DNA from 3 places in the Dongia soli genome. Region 1 is predicted to be linked to each of the others. Evidence: riboswitches for the same ligand, from Rfam matches in the RefSeq annotation. Region 1 holds a riboswitch; each other region holds the start of a gene.
What was found. Region 1 has a riboswitch for thiamine pyrophosphate ahead of thiC (phosphomethylpyrimidine synthase ThiC). Riboswitches for the same ligand answer to the same signal wherever they lie in the genome.

Region 1 (5,488 bases):
AGTCATGACATTACGCTCCTATCGATCGCCGGGCTCGAGCCGCCGGCGGGATGGCTATATAGACCCGGGGCTTCTCGTCATCAATGGCGCTCATGATAGGTCGACCGGATGAACACCGACTTCGGATGGGTGTGCGATGGGGAGGCGGCGCCTATCGGGAACACCACGTCGGCCAAGAGCAGTGCCTTACCGGGGACGTTTTGTGGTTCGTCCTTCAACAGCGGCGTGATCGTCTCCTGGAGCTTGCCCCCAGCTTGCGTTGTCCCCTGCGGTGTTCCGCCCGCGCCGGTCAGCATCGTAGTGGCGGCGAGGATAGCCGCGCCAGCGGCGAAAAGTGCATGTCTCATTTTAGGCTCCAATTTAAATAGTGCCGAGGCTGCTATTGCTTGGTCGCAGCAGGTGACTGCGGAAGCTGCGCCATCCGGTTGTAGGCATTCATCAGATCGAACGCGATCGTGAGGTCGGTCAGTTGCTTTTGGTCGAACATGGCGACCCCGGCTTCGTATTCGCCATCCGGCACGCCTGTTTTGGCAACAGCTTCACTTGCCGACGTCGCCGCGTTCTTCTGTCATCTCCTGAAAGCAAGGAGCGTTGTACCGGGCGACAGCACCTCTAGTAGTAGTAAAAAACATGGGCACCGCCCTGGTCATAAAACAGCGCCGAGATTCGCAATTTTGCCTGTACCATCGCGCGATGGCCGAGTCCCCCTGTCCAGCTCGATCATGCTGTCTGCTGACCACGGTCCTTGCCGACGCTCAGACTCGACCTGAGGCCCTCGGCCGTTGGCCAGCACCCCCAGCAGCTCGGCCAGACCGAACCCCACAGCCACCCAGCCGAGCCGTCCCACAACTGGGCCATCCGCGATGACCAGGGCGCCCCGACGTCTTCATCAACCCATCTAGCGATGAAATTCGAAAGCGTTTGGAGCCGTGAACTTCGTCGATGCAGCCGGCCGCCATGCGGAGGCCGATCGAAGATTCCGGGTTGCGATGCGCTGGCTTTTACGAATCAGTCTTCTTGCGATCGGCCTTGCGATAACAGCGGCGGCGCCAGCAGTAGCTACGCCATCCATCACGACCTGCTTTACGCCGGGCGGGCCTTGCACCGATTTGATTGTCACCGCGATCAGTGCTGCGAAAAGGCAGATCCGCGTGCAGGCCTATAGCTTCACTTCCGCGCGCCGATTGCCAAGGCCCTCGACGATGCGTATCGTCGCGGCGTCGAGGTGCAGGTGATCCTCGACAAGAGCCGGGCGACCGCCAAATACACCGGCGCCACCTATCTGCAAAATGCCGGCGTGCCAGTGGCAATCGACTACAAGGTCGCCATCGCCCATAACAACGTGATGGTGATCGAAGGCGAAACCGTGATCACTCGCAGCTTCAATTTCACCAAAGCTGCGCAGGGGAAGAACGCTGAAAAGTTGCTTGTCGTTCGCGACGCAGATCTGGCGCGTCAATACCTCGCGAATTGGGAAGCGAGGGCCGCTGTTCCGCGGAAGTATCGGCGGAAATAATCGGAACTTACGTGAATCGACCGGTTGGTCATCGCGAGCATTCCCCACAACTCGTAACGTTGACTGGCCCCGTGCAATCATGCACGGGGCTCCTTTAATCTGCTCCTATCGATCGCCGGCCTCGAGCCGGCGGAGGATTATAGCGGGCTTCTCTTCATCAATGGCTCGATGATAGGTCGACCGTTTAACACCCATTTCCGATGCGCGTGCGATGAGAACCCGGCTCCGGTCGGTAACACCCCGCCCCCCTGGCGAAGATCAGTTCCTTACCTGAGACGGTTTGTGCGCCCTTGAACGACTGCGTCATCATCTCATGGACTTCGGCCCTAGCTTGCGTTGTCGCCGGCGCTGTTGCGCCCGCGTCAGTCAGCGTTACCGTGGCGGCGAGGATAACCGCGGCCGTAGCAAGAAGTGCATGTTTCATTTTGAGGCTCCATTTCAAATATGCCGAGCTGCTATCGCAGTTGTCTCGGATCGCTAGTTGTGGTGAAAACATGCGCACCGCCCTGGTGATGAAACAGCACCAAGACTCGCAATTTTGCCTGTACCACCGCGCCATGGCCGTGTCCCCTTATCCAGCTCGAAGGTGCTGTCTGCTGGCCACGGTCCTCGCCGACGGCATCAGGCTCGGCGCAGGGCCCTCGGCCGAACCGAACCCGGCCGTCACGCAGCCGAGCCCCTCACTGCGCCATCGGCGATATGGGGAAATAGGTAACCGAGGAGTTCAGAGAAAGACTGACCGGCGCCTAAGGCGCAGGCGGCCTGGAAAAACCGTGCAGCGGTGCGCTCAGACCGCGAGCGGCAAACGGCTTGGGGAGAAACTTGGCGCGCGCCGGCAAATTATCCGCTGGGGCCGGACCTTGCCGGAGGTGATGATCAGTTCAACATGGTGCTTGCTGCAAGGGGCGCATCGTTGAAGTTGCGCCCTTCGAGCCGTCACTGCGAAGGGAGTCGACCGCTCGCTTATAGCGGGCGCACGGCTGCGTTGACATTCCAGGTGGCAGCGGGCAGATTTGCACTATCACCAGGGGTGCCCCGACAAGGGGCTGAGATACGGCAGGCCGCAAGGCAGCGCCGGAACCCTATGAACCTGATCCAGTTCATACTGGCGTAGGGACGGTGCGGACGCCTGACAGGTCATATGCGACCATTCCAACTTAGGCGCTCTTTCTCCTTCCTGTCAGAGCTGGGTCTCCATTGCTTGCAAAGCGAGGAGCCTCGATCATGACGTTCATTCAGGCCACCAAGGCCAACCCACCGACCAGACCTGCTGTCACCACGGGGCCGCTGCCCGCCTCGACCAAAGTCTTCAGGTCCGGCTTTCTTCATCCTGATATACGCGTTCCTATGCGGGAGATAGCGGTACATCCAACCGCTGGCGAGCAACCTGTGACAGTTTACGATTCTTCCGGTCCCTACACGGATACGGCAAGTGAGACGCAGATAGAAAAAGGGCTGCCACGTGTTCGAGCCTCCTGGATCGAAGCGCGCGACGATGTGACGGCCTATGACGGGCGCCATGTCAAACCGGCGGACAACGGTTTTGTCGCCGGCGAGCAACTGACGCCGGAGTTTCCGCTGCGCCACCGCCCCTTGAAGGCGCGGGACGGGAAGGCAGTGACCCAGCTTGTCTATGCAAAAGCGGGCATAATCACGCCGGAAATGGAATTCGTCGCCATTCGCGAGAATCTCGGCCGGGAGCAAATGCGCAACACGATGGCGCGCGACGGAGAAAGCTTCGGCGCGGCGATACCCGATTTCGTTACGCCGGAATTCGTGCGCGACGAGGTTGCCCGCGGACGAGCGATTATCCCGGCCAACATCAACCATCCAGAGAGCGAGCCGATGGCGATCGGCCGCAACTTCCTCGTCAAGATCAACGCCAATATCGGCAATTCCGCCGTCAGCTCCTCCATGGCCGAGGAGGTGGATAAGATGGTCTGGGCGACCCGCTGGGGCGCAGATACGGTCATGGACCTTTCCACCGGCCGCAACATCCATAACATCCGCGAGTGGATCGTCCGCAATTCGCCGGTGCCCATCGGCACGGTGCCACTCTACCAGGCACTGGAAAAGGTCAAAGGCATTGCTGAGGATCTGACATGGGAGGTGTATCGCGACACACTGATCGAGCAGGCTGAGCAAGGCGTGGATTATTTCACCATCCACGCAGGCGTGCGGTTGCATTACATCCCGCTTACCGTCAACCGCGTCACCGGCATCGTCTCGCGTGGCGGCTCGATCATGGCCAAGTGGTGTCTGTATCATCATAAAGAGAGCTTTCTCTACCAGCATTTCGAGGAAATCTGCGACATTTGCCGCGCCTATGACGTCTCTTTCTCACTGGGGGACGGATTGCGGCCGGGCTCCGTCGCCGACGCCAATGACGCCGCGCAATTCGCCGAGCTGGAGACCTTGGGCGAACTGACAAAAATCGCCTGGGCAAAGGACTGTCAGGTGATGATCGAAGGCCCCGGCCATGTGCCGATGCACAAGATCAAGCAAAACATGGACAAGCAGCTCGCCGTCTGCGGTGAGGCGCCGTTCTATACGCTCGGACCACTGACGACAGACATTGCGCCAGGGTACGACCACATCACCAGCGGCATTGGCGCCGCCATGATCGGCTGGTTCGGCACGGCAATGCTCTGCTACGTCACACCGAAGGAGCATCTGGGCCTGCCCGACCGCGACGATGTGAAAACAGGTGTCATCACCTACAAGATCGCCGCCCATGCTGCCGATCTCGCCAAGGGCCATCCAGCGGCGAAGATCAGGGACGATGCGCTTAGCCGCGCCCGCTTCGAGTTCCGCTGGGAGGACCAGTTCAACCTTTCGCTTGATCCTGAGACGGCGCGGTCCTTACACGATGAAACGCTGCCAAAGGAGGCGCACAAGGTGGCGCATTTCTGCTCCATGTGCGGGCCGAAATTCTGCTCCATGCGCATATCGCACGACATCCGCGCCCAGACGCAGAAAGAGGGTATGGCCGCTATGGCCGAGAAGTTCCGCGAAGGTGGCGACCTCTACATGCCGATCGAAGTTGCAAGCGTTGCGACACGGCGGTGAACGTCCTCGTCAGGGGTGCAGGCGTGGCAGGCCTGGCCGTTGCCTTCGAACTGGTCTCACGAGGCATGGCGATTACCGTCACCGATCGTCGTCCGTCGATTGAGGGCAGTGCATCCTGGTTCGCCGGTGGGATGCTGGCACCCTGGTGCGAGCGCGAAAGCGCCGAACAGGCGGTGTTCGATCTCGGCCGCTCCGCCGCGGATTGGTGGGAAGCCGCATTGCCCGGCCATGTCCGACGCAACGGCACGCTGGTGGTTGCACCGCCGCGTGACGTCGGTGAGTTGGCCCGCTTCGCCGACCGCACCATGGGCGGGGCGATATGGCTGGACGAAGAGGGTATCGCCCGGCTGGAGCCTGCACTTGCCGGCCGTTTCTGCCGTGGCTTGTTCTTTCCTGGTGAGGCGCATCTGGATCCCCGAGAGGCGTTGACCGGCCTCCAAACGAGGTTGGCCGATCGGGGCGTCCGTTTCCGGCTGGGCAGGAGCGACGTTGCGCCTGCAGACGGAAGCTTCGATCGAGTGGTTGACTGCATAGGAGATGGTGCGATCGGCAGGATGCAGGGGTTGCGCGGCGTGCGGGGTGAGATGCTCTACCTGCACAGCACGGAGATCGTCCTGTCGCGGCCCGTGCGGCTGCTACATCCGCGCCATCCGCTCTATGTCGTGCCGCGCGCGGCTGGCCGCTTCATGATCGGGGCGACCATGATCGAAAGCGAGGTGGGCGGGCCCATGACCGTCCGTTCGGTGATGGAATTGCTCAATGCCGCCTATGCGCTGCATCCAGCCTTTGGGGAGGCGCGGCTCGTGGAGACGGGAACCGGCATCCGCCCCGCCTTTGCAGACAATTTTCCCCGTGTGATCGTCAGTGCCGATGCGATCCGCGTCAACGGCCTTTACCGGCATG
Region 2 (5,488 bases), on a different contig from region 1:
GAGATCGAGCAGGAACACATTGCCTGCATTGTCCCGCGCAGCTTCAACTGTAGCCGCGCTGTTGAAGTCGAGCGCCGTACTGGTTTTGGCGCAGAGCTGGCGCACCCAATCGATTTCCGCCTGGTTGGGCGAAACCATCGTCAACAGGATCGGTTCTGACGCGGCAAGAAAAGTCACAATCAGCAGCTCCTCGACAGCCAAGCTCGCAGAGCACCCTTAAGAAAAAATTAAATCGAGTTTTACGGTTGTGCGACGTTACCCTCGGGCAACGCCGTTGCTGCCGCTGCAAAATTTGATTAGAGACGGGTGATGTCCTTGCCGGCCGACCTTCATCTCGCCCTGAAGAGCATCCCGCTGCTGGCGGCCGTCCCGGTCGCGGAATGGTCGATTGCCCGTCTTGGCGGCATCACCAACCGCAATTACCGGCTCTGTCATGAGCGAAGCGGCCGGGACTATGTGCTGCGCCTACCGGGCGCCGGCGGCGGTCAATATCTCAATCGGCCGGCCGGTATCCATAATGCCGCTTTGGCCGCCGATATCGGGATCGCTCCGGCTGTCTTGTTCGCCGATGAGACGCGCGGCTGGCAGGTCACGGCATTCCTGCCCAATGCGATCTCCCTGCAATCGGCCGATTTCCAAGACGGGGAAAGCCTGGCGGCGGTCGGGCGCGTCATCGGCAGGCTGCAACGGTCGGGCGCAGCCTTCCAGCATGAAATGCGTCCCTTCGCCATATCCGACCGCTATCTGTCGCTGGCACCGGAACCGCGTTTGCAACGTCTCCGACAGGAGGCTGCCTGGTTGGACGCGGCTATTGAAGGCTCCGATCACTCATTGGTGCCCAGCCATATCGATCCCAATCCGAGCAATTTCCTGCGTCTGCCGGATCGCAGCTTGTGGCTGATCGACTGGGAATTTTCGGCCCGCGCCGATCCCTTCTGGGATATCGGCGCCATTGCGCTCGACAATGACTTGGACGAGGCGCAGATCGATTGGCTGCTCGCCGCCTCGGGTTATGCCGTGACGCCGCAATCCGCCCTGCGCGTTGCTCATTTCAGGACGGCCCTGTGCCTGGTCGCGGCGAGCTGGGCTTTTGTGGAAATTGCCGCCGGCAATGAGACGGCAGATCTGCGCGATTTCGCCGAACAACGGCTGTCGGCTTTTGCCACCGGTCTTGCGGTGCTGGTCAAGCGCTGAGGGCGAGGGCCAGGCTTTCCGGGCCGGCATCGGGAAGAGTGATGGTGACCGTGGTGCCGTGCCCCGGCTCGCTGGCGATGCTAAGCACCCCGCCCATCAATTCGCTAAAGCGCTGCGCCAGCGGCAGGCCGAGCCCTGTACCTTCGAATTTGCGGGCCAGCGAGCTGTCGATCTGGCCGAAGGGGGCTAAAGCGATCGGAATATCTTCGCTCGACATGCCGATGCCTTGATCAGCGACCTCAAAGCAATAGAGGCCGGTTTCCGTCTGTCGGCCGGAGAGCCGGACAGAGCTGCCATCCGGTGAGAATTTGATCGCATTCGACAGAAGATTGATCAGGCATTGCCGCAGCTTCGCCGCATCGGTGGTGAAGATCGGCAATATCGGGGCGATGTCCAAGTGCAGCGTGATATTGCGGCTTCGTAGCGACGGCTCCACCATCCGCGCAACTTCGCGCAGCAGAGCCGTCGGGTCCGTGCGGCTATTCTGCAGCGGCATGCGGCCAAGTTCGATCTTGGTCAGATCGAGAATATTGTTGATGATCGTCAGCAAATGCCGCCCGGCGGCGTGGATATCATCGACATAGGCACCGTAGCGGGCATCACCCAGTGGGCCGAAGGTCTTATGCTGAATCAGTTCCGAGAATCCGATGATCGCATTCAGCGGCGTGCGCAATTCATGGCTCATATTGGCGAGGAACTGGGATTTTGCTTTGCTGGCGGCCTCGGCGCGGGCGACGTTCCGGGTCAGTTCCAGGCTGCGCTCATGCTGCCGTTGCAACAGCCGGTCACCACGGCCGACGATGAGAATGAGGACGCCATTGGCGATGGCAAAGGCCGCCACAGTGAGGCCGATCAGCCAATAGGTGAAGCGGTCGATCGCCGTCACGAAAACGGTGACATCATCATAGACTTCGAAGACGCCGACAACCTTGCCGTCTTTGGCGCCGTAAATCGGCACATAACTGGAAATGATATCGCGATCGGTGACGGCGCCTTCGAAAGCATCGACCGTATGGGCATGCGCCATCTCGCTGGCGACGACGCCGTTGCGGGCGGATTCCACACCTTCATCGTCGCTCTTGTCCTGGCCGATCTGTCGGGGATCGGTCGAGAACAATGTATGGCCCTCGAGGTCATAGATTTTGACCTGGATAATCGGCGCCTTCTTGACAAGGGTCTTCACGTCCTGATTGAGCAATTCGACTTCCGGCCGTCCCTGCAGTTGTTCCGGCGGAAGGGCGCTGAGGAGGCGTAGGACATCCGCATGCTCATCCCATAAGGAGTTCGCCAGCAGGCGCGCTGCCGTCACGTTGGACTGTTCCGCCTCCGCTTCCATCTGCCGGACGGCCCAGCTGCGATAAAAGAGGGTGAGGCCCAAAGCGGTAACGATCAGGACGATGGCGGACAGAATCGCGAAATTCCGCGTCAGGCGAAAGCGTTTGGAGGTTGTGGAAGGGGGTTCCATGGGCATTTTCGTTCGTAGATACACGCCATGATGCGACCCTAAATCCAATTTATTAATAATGGCCTTCCACGGCGTGACAGGCTCGGCTTCGCCCAGCAACCCTGATGGTCCCGGCTACTCCCCAGCCAATGCCCGAGCCACCGGGCCGAGCCACCGGCCTGAGACCTTGTCCGGCCTTGACTTACCGTCCTGGCGCGACCATTCTCGCGCTCGCTCAACGGGGTGCCCGATGCCGGGCTGAGAGAAGCGATTGCCACTTCAACCCGATGAACCTGATCCGGTTAATACCGGCGGAGGGATATGAGTCACCGGTAAACCGATGCACCATTTCTCCTCCGCCGCTTTGTGGAGGAGTTTTCGCATGCGTGTTTCGGCATCTCTGCTGGCGGCGGTTTTCGGCATTCTTCTTTCGAGCGCGGCACAGGCTGCGGAGCCGACCCTGACCGTCTATACCTATGATTCCTTTATCAGCGAATGGGGCCCCGGTCCGGCCATCCAGAAGCAGTTCGAGGCCCAATGCCACTGCAAGCTGACCTGGGTCGGACTGGAGGATGGCGCCGCCTTGCTGTCGCGGCTGAAGATGGAAGGAAAGAAGACAAAGGCTGATGTCGTGCTTGGCCTCGATACCAATCTCACCAGCGAAGCGGCGGCGACGGGTTTCTTCGCCCCGGCCAAGGTCGATGTCTCCAAGCTGAAGCTGCCGGTCGCCTGGAATGACAAGACCTTCGTTCCCTATGACTACGGCTATTTCGCTTTCGTCTACGATTCACAGAAGCTGCCCAATCCACCGAAGAGCCTGGCGGAGCTGACGGCGCCGGGCGATCAGCCGAAGATTCTCCTGATGGATCCGCGCACTTCGACGCCGGGTCTTGGCCTGCTCCTTTGGATGAAGGAGGTCTATGGCGATAAGGCGACCGAGGCCTGGGCGAAGGTTGCGCCGAAGGTGCTCACCATCAGCAAAGGTTGGAGCGAGGCCTATGGCCTGTTTGTGAAAGGCGAGGCGCCGATGGTGCTCAGCTACACGACCTCGCCGGCTTATCATCAGATCAACGAGAAGACCGATCGCTATAAGGCGCTGGATTTCCCGGAAGGCAATTATCTCCAGGTCGAAGTGGCGGCTCGGATGGCATCGAGCAAGCATGCCGATCTTGCCGAACAGTTCCTGGCCTTCCTGACCTCGCCCGAGGTGCAGAAGCTGATCCCGACCACCAATTACATGTTCCCGGTGGTCGATATCGGCAATGACCTGCCGGCAGAATTCCGCAACATCCCGCAGCCCCAGAAGACCCTGTTGATGCCGAGCGATGAGGTCGCCAAGCATCGCCATGCCTGGATCCGGGAATGGCTCGAGACGGTCAGCCGCTGAATTCGCACGCGCCTATCATGACGACGACACGGCCGATAGCGGGCTATCCGCTGATCGGGATCGCTTCCCTCGGCCGGGTTGCCGCCGCCATCCTGATCGCGGTGATCGCTGCTATCCTGGTGCGGCTTCTCGACCAAGCATCCGCCGGCGACATCCGGGATCTGATCGGCGACAGCTATCTGCGCCGGGTGGTGATTTTCACCGTGATGCAGGCGGTGCTGTCGACGCTGCTCTCTCTTGCGCTCGCTGTGCCGGTGACACGCGCTTTGGCACGGCAAAGCCATTTCCCCGGGCGGGGCGTGCTGTTGCGGCTCTTCTCCCTGCCGCTGGTCATGCCGGCGCTGGTGGCGATTTTTGGTGTGGTCGCCGCTTATGGCCAGCAGGGCTGGATGGCGCGGCTGGTCGGCGTTGGGGTTTGGCCATCGATCTATGGGCTCGGCGGTATCCTGGTCGCGCATGTCTTCTTCAATCTGCCGCTGGCAGTGCGCCTGCTCTTGCCGGCCTGGCAGACCGTGCCGGCGGAAACCTGGCGGCTCGCAGCACAACTCGGCATGACGTCGGGCCATATTTTCCGGCTGATCGAATGGCCGCTCTTGCGCCGCGTCGTGCCGCAAATTGCCGCCACCATCTTCATGCTCTGCTTCGTCAGCTTCGCCATCGTGCTGACCCTGGGCGGCGGGCCGCGCGCTTCAACCTTGGAAGTCACGATCTTCCAGGCGATCCGTTTCGATGCCGACCTGCCGCGCGCCGGGCTGCTCGCCCTGCTCGAACTGGTCCTGTGCCTGATCGCCGGGATACTCTGCCGTGGCCTCACCCAGCGGATGGATTTCGCCGCCGGTTTCGGTCGGCCTGGCTGGCGTCACGATGCATCGACCAGATGGGCGCGGATCGGCGACAGCGCCTGGATCGTGCTTGCAGTGCTGTTCGTCGGCTTGCCCGAACTCGCCTTGCTGGCCGATGGCTTGCGCGGCTTTACCGCGGATTTGCCCTGGCCGGTTCTGGCGCAGGCGGCCTTGCTGGGCTTGTCCATCTCAGTGATCGCCGGTGCCGGTGCCACTTTCTTCGGCTTCGTCCTTGCGGCTGCCGGCCATCAGCCCTCGCCGTGCCGTGCCGGTCTGTTCGTCAGGATCATGAAATCGCTGCAAGCGCTTGCCGGCCTGCTGCCGCTGGCGATGTCGCCGATGGTGCTCGGCATCGGCTTCTATCTGTTGATCACCGATTATACCGATAGCGATCTGTGGTCGGTCATCGGTATCATCCTGCTCAACATCGCCATGGCCATTCCTTTCTGCCTGGCCCTGCTGATGCCGGCCGTCGACCGCAATCTGCAACAGCATGATCGTCTCTGCCGTGAATTGAGCATTGTCGGCTTCAACCGTTTCCGTCTGATCGACTGGCCCAGCTTGCGGCCGCAAATCGCCACGGCTTTCGCCTTGGCGACCAGCCTGGGGCTCGGCGATCTG
Region 3 (5,488 bases), 980 kb from region 1:
GCACCCGTGATATAGGCCTTGGCCTCACGGATGGCTGTGATGACGTCGCGATGCTGCGGCAACAAGGCTGCGATGGCAGACGAGAGAGTGCAGCCGGTGCCATGCGTATTCTCGGTCGCGATCCGGCCGGCATCGAGCTTTGTTATGACGCCATCGGTGAGCACTAGATCTGGGCTCGCCTCGCCTGGCAGGTGCCCGCCTTTCAACAGCACGCGGGACGCACCAAGCGCCTGTAATCCCACCGCCGTTTCCTCCATGTCGTCCCAGTCCTTTGCCACGGCTCGATCGAGCAAGGCGGCAGCTTCAGGCAAATTCGGCGTGATGATCGATGCCATCGGCAACAGCTCTCGGCGCAAGGCGGAGAGCGCTGCCTCATCCAACAGGCGATGACCGCTCTTGGCGATCATGACCGGATCGAGAACGATCCAGCGCGGCTGGCAATGGCGCAAGCATGCAGCCACTTTGGAAATGATCTGGGCATTGGCGAGCATGCCGATCTTTACCGCATCGATCCTCACGTCCTCGAAGATCATATCGATTTGGCGGGCAACGAAAGCCGGTTCGACGACCAGAACCGCCCCGACGCCACGCGTGTTCTGCGCGGTCAGTGCGGTGATTGCCGCAGCGCCGTATGTCCGCAGCGCGGAAAAGGTTTTGAGATCGGCCTGAATGCCGGCGCCACCACTGGGGTCGCTGCCGGCGATACTGAGAATGTTGGGAACCATATGTTCCGGCATCATGGGCGCGCATCCAATATCGATTTCTTGAGCTGACGCGCTGCGGCTGCTGGATCGGCGGTACCGCAGATCGCCGAGACCACGGCGATGCCATCTGCGCCGGCTTGGATCACGGCACTCGCCCGTTCGTGGCCGATGCCGCCAATCGCCACCACCGGCAATAAGATCCGCTGCCGCAACTTTGCGAATTGCTGGAGGCCAAGCGGGGCAGCCGCGTCGCCCTTGGTTGCTGTCGCGAAGACAGGTCCCAGGCCGACATAATCGACCATGGCCGGATCGATCGTTTCGATTTCGGCGGGCCTGCTGACGGAAATGCCAAGGATCTTGTCCGCGCCTAAAAGACCCCTGGCGATTTCCGGCGGCATATCGAACTGGCCGACATGAAGCCCGTCGGCATCGACCGCCAAAGCAATATCCAGCCGATCATTGACGATCAGCGGCACGCCGGCCTGCTTCGCCAGTTCCGCTAGCGTGGCGGCTTCAGCCAAGGCGGATCGCAGATCGCGGTCCTTCGCGCGATATTGAATCATGGTGACACCGCCGGCGATCGCTGCTGCCACGGTTTCGGCAAGTCCACCTGCGGCACAGAGCACGGGATCGGTCACCAGATAGAGGGAGGGATCGAAAGCTGGGTGTCCGATACCGCATGATGGCCGCGTCATGTCAGCCTCGCTTTGGCAAGGATCTCCTCCCCCTCCAGCGCATAAAGCACATCGAGGAAAGCGACTTGGAACGAACCGGGCCCGCCTGCCATTTCCATGGCCGTATCGCCGGCGACACCCATCACGATGGTCGCCTGCACCGCGGCCGCGAAGGCATCGGGTGTAACGGCGAGAAATGGTGCGATCAGCGCCGTCGCGGTACAACCCATGCCGGTCACGCGTGTCATGATCGGATGACCATTGGCGATGCCGGTCACACGTTTGCCGTCGGTCACATAATCCATCGCCCCACTGACCACGACGATCGCGCCGGTCCGGCTGGCCAATCCCTTGGCCTCCTCCAACGCAGCGGCGGAGGAAAGCGTGCTGTCGACACCTTTGCCACCGGCTGTAACGCCGCCACCTTGCATCGCGGCGAGGGCTGTGATCTCGGATGCATTGCCGCGAATGACAGTTGGTCGTTCGGCGAGCAACTCGGCAGCGAGCCGGCTGCGATAGCCGAGCGCTCCCACAGCAACGGGATCCATCACCCAGGGCTTGCCGGCCTGAACCGCCGCGCGCGCGCCAATGCGCATGGCGGCGGCCCGGCTGCTGGAGATGGTGCCCAAATTGATCACCAGTGCATTCGCAACCCGCGCCAGCTCGGCCACCTCATCGGTGTTTTCGACCATGGCGGGCGATGCGCCCAAGGCGAGCAAGGCATTGGCCGTCACATTGGTAACGACCAGATTGGTGATGTTATGAATAAGCGGTGCGCGATCTCTGATCGCTTGCAGGTTTTGCGGCAGATTGGCCGTAGTGTCAGCCGTCATCTTTCGTTCCTATCCCGCAGCTTGGGATGGAGACAGACGGAAGACGGGCCGGAAGAAAGGCAAGTCACAAGCCGCCTGTGCAACAATCCCTTCGCTGGCATGATCCAGATCAGGTTCCTCGGGTATGATCTCAGCCCACTTCTGTCGAAGAGGCACCCCGCGGCACAGTGATGGGGAGTTTAAGGAACTGCGGCACACACTGTCAATGACGAGGCCGGTTGATTAGGAGGGGTATCGCCCTGCCCGCTCCCGCTTCATCGCCATGATCAGGCCGATGACAAACAGAATAGCGCCGAAGGCTGGCGCCAAAGCAGTCTCGAAAGTCTCGCTGGCGGTGAGCTTCGCCGGCACGATGAATAACAGCGCGGCAAGAATGATCATCGCCAAGCCCGCATATTGCCAACGGCGCGATGCGATGGTCCCTTCGGTCGTTCGCTGCAAGGCGGTCCGAAGGCCCCATAAGCCGAAGATCACCAGCACGACCGTGCTGATCATCCACACCACTGCCGGCACAGCGATACTGCGTGGGTCGATTGTTTCCAGCCCACTCGTCACATCACCATCGGTCGCACCGTCGCCCTGGAAAATCAGGTTCAGCAGACTGCCATCGAAGGCGGCGTGCAGAATGACAGCGGCGATATAGGCTGCCGCCAGCCACAGCCATCGGTTCCCCCTGGCTGGCCAGAGAGACAGCAGGAAATAACCCGCGACCATTGCCAATAAACTATGCAGCAAGGCTCCCAGCGCGCCCCGCAGTAAAGCGAAAGCGAGAAGGCTGCGGCTTAACTCCGCTTGATCGCCGAGGACATAGACATAAATGCAGCTTTCGATCAGGGCAAAGCCCAGCGCCGCCGATAAAAGAAGCTGGAACCCGTCTGACGGATGCCGGAGGCGTGACGTACCGCATTTAAGCAAGAGCGCAACGATACCAATTTTCAGAGCCTCTTCGGGCAAGGCCGCATAGATGAAAGCCAGCGAGAGAGACGCCTGGAGATCGTGTGCCGCTTGCAGGTCCCGCTGCAAGGCCGATGTCAGATTGGTCCCGAGCCCGGTCGTGGCAAAGAGCGCCACGCCGGCAAGGACGAAGGCGATATTGGCAGCGAAAGCCAATAGAGCGAGACGGCCGCTGACGGGATATGGAAACAGGCGGCGGAACAGCAATACGTAAAGACCGGATATGAAGATCACGACAGCGAAAGGCAACCACATCTGGTGAGCGATCATCTGCGTGACTATCCCTACGGCTAGTGCCGCTGCTCGACAAGGAAATCCCCTCTCCGATCAGCCTGACATGGCAGGCGCCGAAGAGGGGATGAAATCATCTTCAACCGTTATGCGCGACGACCTGAAATCAGGCAGCCTGGGCGGTCCCGCCGATCGCCTTTTCGATAGCTGACAAGGCGTCCTCGGCTTTGCTGGCATCCGGGCCGCCGGCCTGGGCCATGTCGGGACGGCCACCACCGCCTTGTCCGCCCAAAGCCGCGCTACCCGTCTTGACCAGATCCACGGCGCTCACCTTGCCGGTCAAATCCGACGTGACGCCGACCACGATCGACGCTTTCCCAGCATCATCGGAGATCAGCACGACCACGCCGGAGCCGATCTGCTTCTTCAACTCGTCAGCCATACCTTTCAGCTCTTTTGCTGGCACGTCCTTCAGGACACGGGCGGCAAAGGCGACACCATTGACATCCTTGGTCCCGGTCGATGCGTTCCCCCCACCGGCACCGGCAATGGCAGCCGCCTTGCGCGCTTCGGTCAGGTCGCGTTCCAGCTTTTTCTTTTCCTCGACCAGCGAAACGATACGGCTGGCAAGATCACCAGGAAGTGTCTTCAACGCCGCCGCCGCTTCATTGAGCTGCCGCTGCTGTTCGGCCACATAGGCTTCGGCCGCCGCACCCGTCATCGCCTCGATACGCCGCACGCCCGAAGCCACGGCGCCTTCGCTGACGATCTTGAAGAGGCCGATATCGCCGGTCCGGCGGACATGCGTGCCGCCACAAAGTTCGGTCGAGAAGTTCTTTGCTTCATCCTCATGTCGGCCGCCCATGGAGACGACCCGCACTTCCTCGCCGTATTTTTCGCCAAACAACGCCAAGGCACCGGCTTCGATCGCCGCATCCGGCGTCATCAGATGGGTCTCGACCGGCGCGTTCTTGCGGATACGATCATTGACCTCCTGTTCCACGGCGGCGATGTCTTCGCTGCTCAGCGCGCGTGGATGGCTGAAGTCGAAACGCAGCCGATCGGGCGCGACCAGCGAGCCCTTCTGCGTCACATGCGCGCCGAGACGCCGGCGCAAGGCTTCATGCAGCAGATGGGTCGCCGAATGATGCGCCCGCAACGCCGCTCGCCGCTTGCCATCGACTTTGAACTCGGCCGCTTCCCCGCGCGATACCGTCCCTCTGGTGACCTTGCCGAAATGCACCAGCATGTCGCCGAGCTTTTTCAGCGTATCGCCGACGGCAATTTCACCGCCCCCCGCCGTGACGATCGTGCCGGTATCACCCATCTGGCCACCGGATTCACCGTAGAACGGTGTCTGGTTGGCAATCAGCGCAATCTCATCACCGGCCGAAGCCTTTTCGATTTCCTGGCCGTTCTTCAACATGCCGATGATCTGCCCTTCAGCGCGTTCCGTGGCATAGCCGAGGAAATCGCTGGCGCCGAGCTTTTCGCGCAGATTGAACCAGACCGCCTCGGTTGCCGCTTCGCCCGAACCCGACCAGGCTTTGCGGGCGGTTTCGCGCTGGCGTTCCATGGCCGCATCGAAGCCTGCCTTGTCGACGCTGCGGTCCTGACCGCGCAGAATGTCTTCCGTCAGATCGAGCGGGAAGCCGAACGTGTCATACAGCTTGAAGGCACCATCGCCCGACAGCTTCTGTCCCTGGCCCAGCTTCGACGTCTCGTCGTCGAGCAGGCGGAGGCCGCGATCCAGCATTTGTTTGAAGCGGCTTTCTTCGAGCTTGAAGGTTTCGGTGATCACCGCTTCGGCGCGGATCAGTTCCGGATAGGCCTGCCCCATCTGGGCGATCAGTGCCGGCACCAGACGCCACATCAGCGGCTCCTGGCAACCGAGCTTGTGGGCATGGCGCATCGCCCGGCGCATGATCCTGCGCAGCACATAGCCGCGGCCTTCATTGGCCGGCAGGACGCCGTCCGCCACCAGGAAGCTGCAGGAGCGCAAATGATCGGCGATGACCCGATGTGATACCTTTAAAGGACCGTCCGGATCGGTGCCCGATGCCGCCGCCGAAGCCTCGATCAAGGCCCGCAT

Region 2: it holds a riboswitch for thiamine pyrophosphate, as region 1 does, so the genes downstream of both, thiB (thiamine ABC transporter substrate binding subunit) here and thiC (phosphomethylpyrimidine synthase ThiC) in region 1, are expected to answer to the same signal.
Region 3: it holds a riboswitch for thiamine pyrophosphate, as region 1 does, so the genes downstream of both, thiM (hydroxyethylthiazole kinase) here and thiC (phosphomethylpyrimidine synthase ThiC) in region 1, are expected to answer to the same signal.

What each region holds. Positions count from the first base shown of each region.
Region 1 is NZ_JAXCLW010000002.1:1,183,403-1,188,890, reverse strand. Features, by position in the region: gene SMD27_RS11995 (cupin domain-containing protein) at 81-347, opposite strand; gene SMD27_RS11990 (hypothetical protein) at 380-520, opposite strand; gene SMD27_RS11985 (phospholipase D-like domain-containing protein) at 1,232-1,516, shown strand; TPP riboswitch at 2,533-2,651, shown strand; gene thiC (phosphomethylpyrimidine synthase ThiC) at 2,741-4,585, shown strand; gene thiO (glycine oxidase ThiO) at 4,582-5,488, shown strand, end outside.
Region 2 is NZ_JAXCLW010000007.1:92,165-97,652, forward strand. Features, by position in the region: gene SMD27_RS19535 (GGDEF domain-containing protein) at 1-177, opposite strand, end outside; gene SMD27_RS19540 (choline kinase family protein) at 310-1,194, shown strand; gene SMD27_RS19545 (sensor histidine kinase) at 1,184-2,659, opposite strand; TPP riboswitch at 2,868-2,976, shown strand; gene thiB (thiamine ABC transporter substrate binding subunit) at 3,021-4,025, shown strand; gene thiP (thiamine/thiamine pyrophosphate ABC transporter permease) at 4,043-5,488, shown strand, end outside.
Region 3 is NZ_JAXCLW010000002.1:204,334-209,821, reverse strand. Features, by position in the region: gene thiD (bifunctional hydroxymethylpyrimidine kinase/phosphomethylpyrimidine kinase) at 1-740, opposite strand, end outside; gene thiE (thiamine phosphate synthase) at 737-1,399, opposite strand; gene thiM (hydroxyethylthiazole kinase) at 1,396-2,211, opposite strand; TPP riboswitch at 2,280-2,381, opposite strand; gene SMD27_RS07520 (PrsW family glutamic-type intramembrane protease) at 2,434-3,435, opposite strand; gene alaS (alanine--tRNA ligase) at 3,563-5,488, opposite strand, start outside.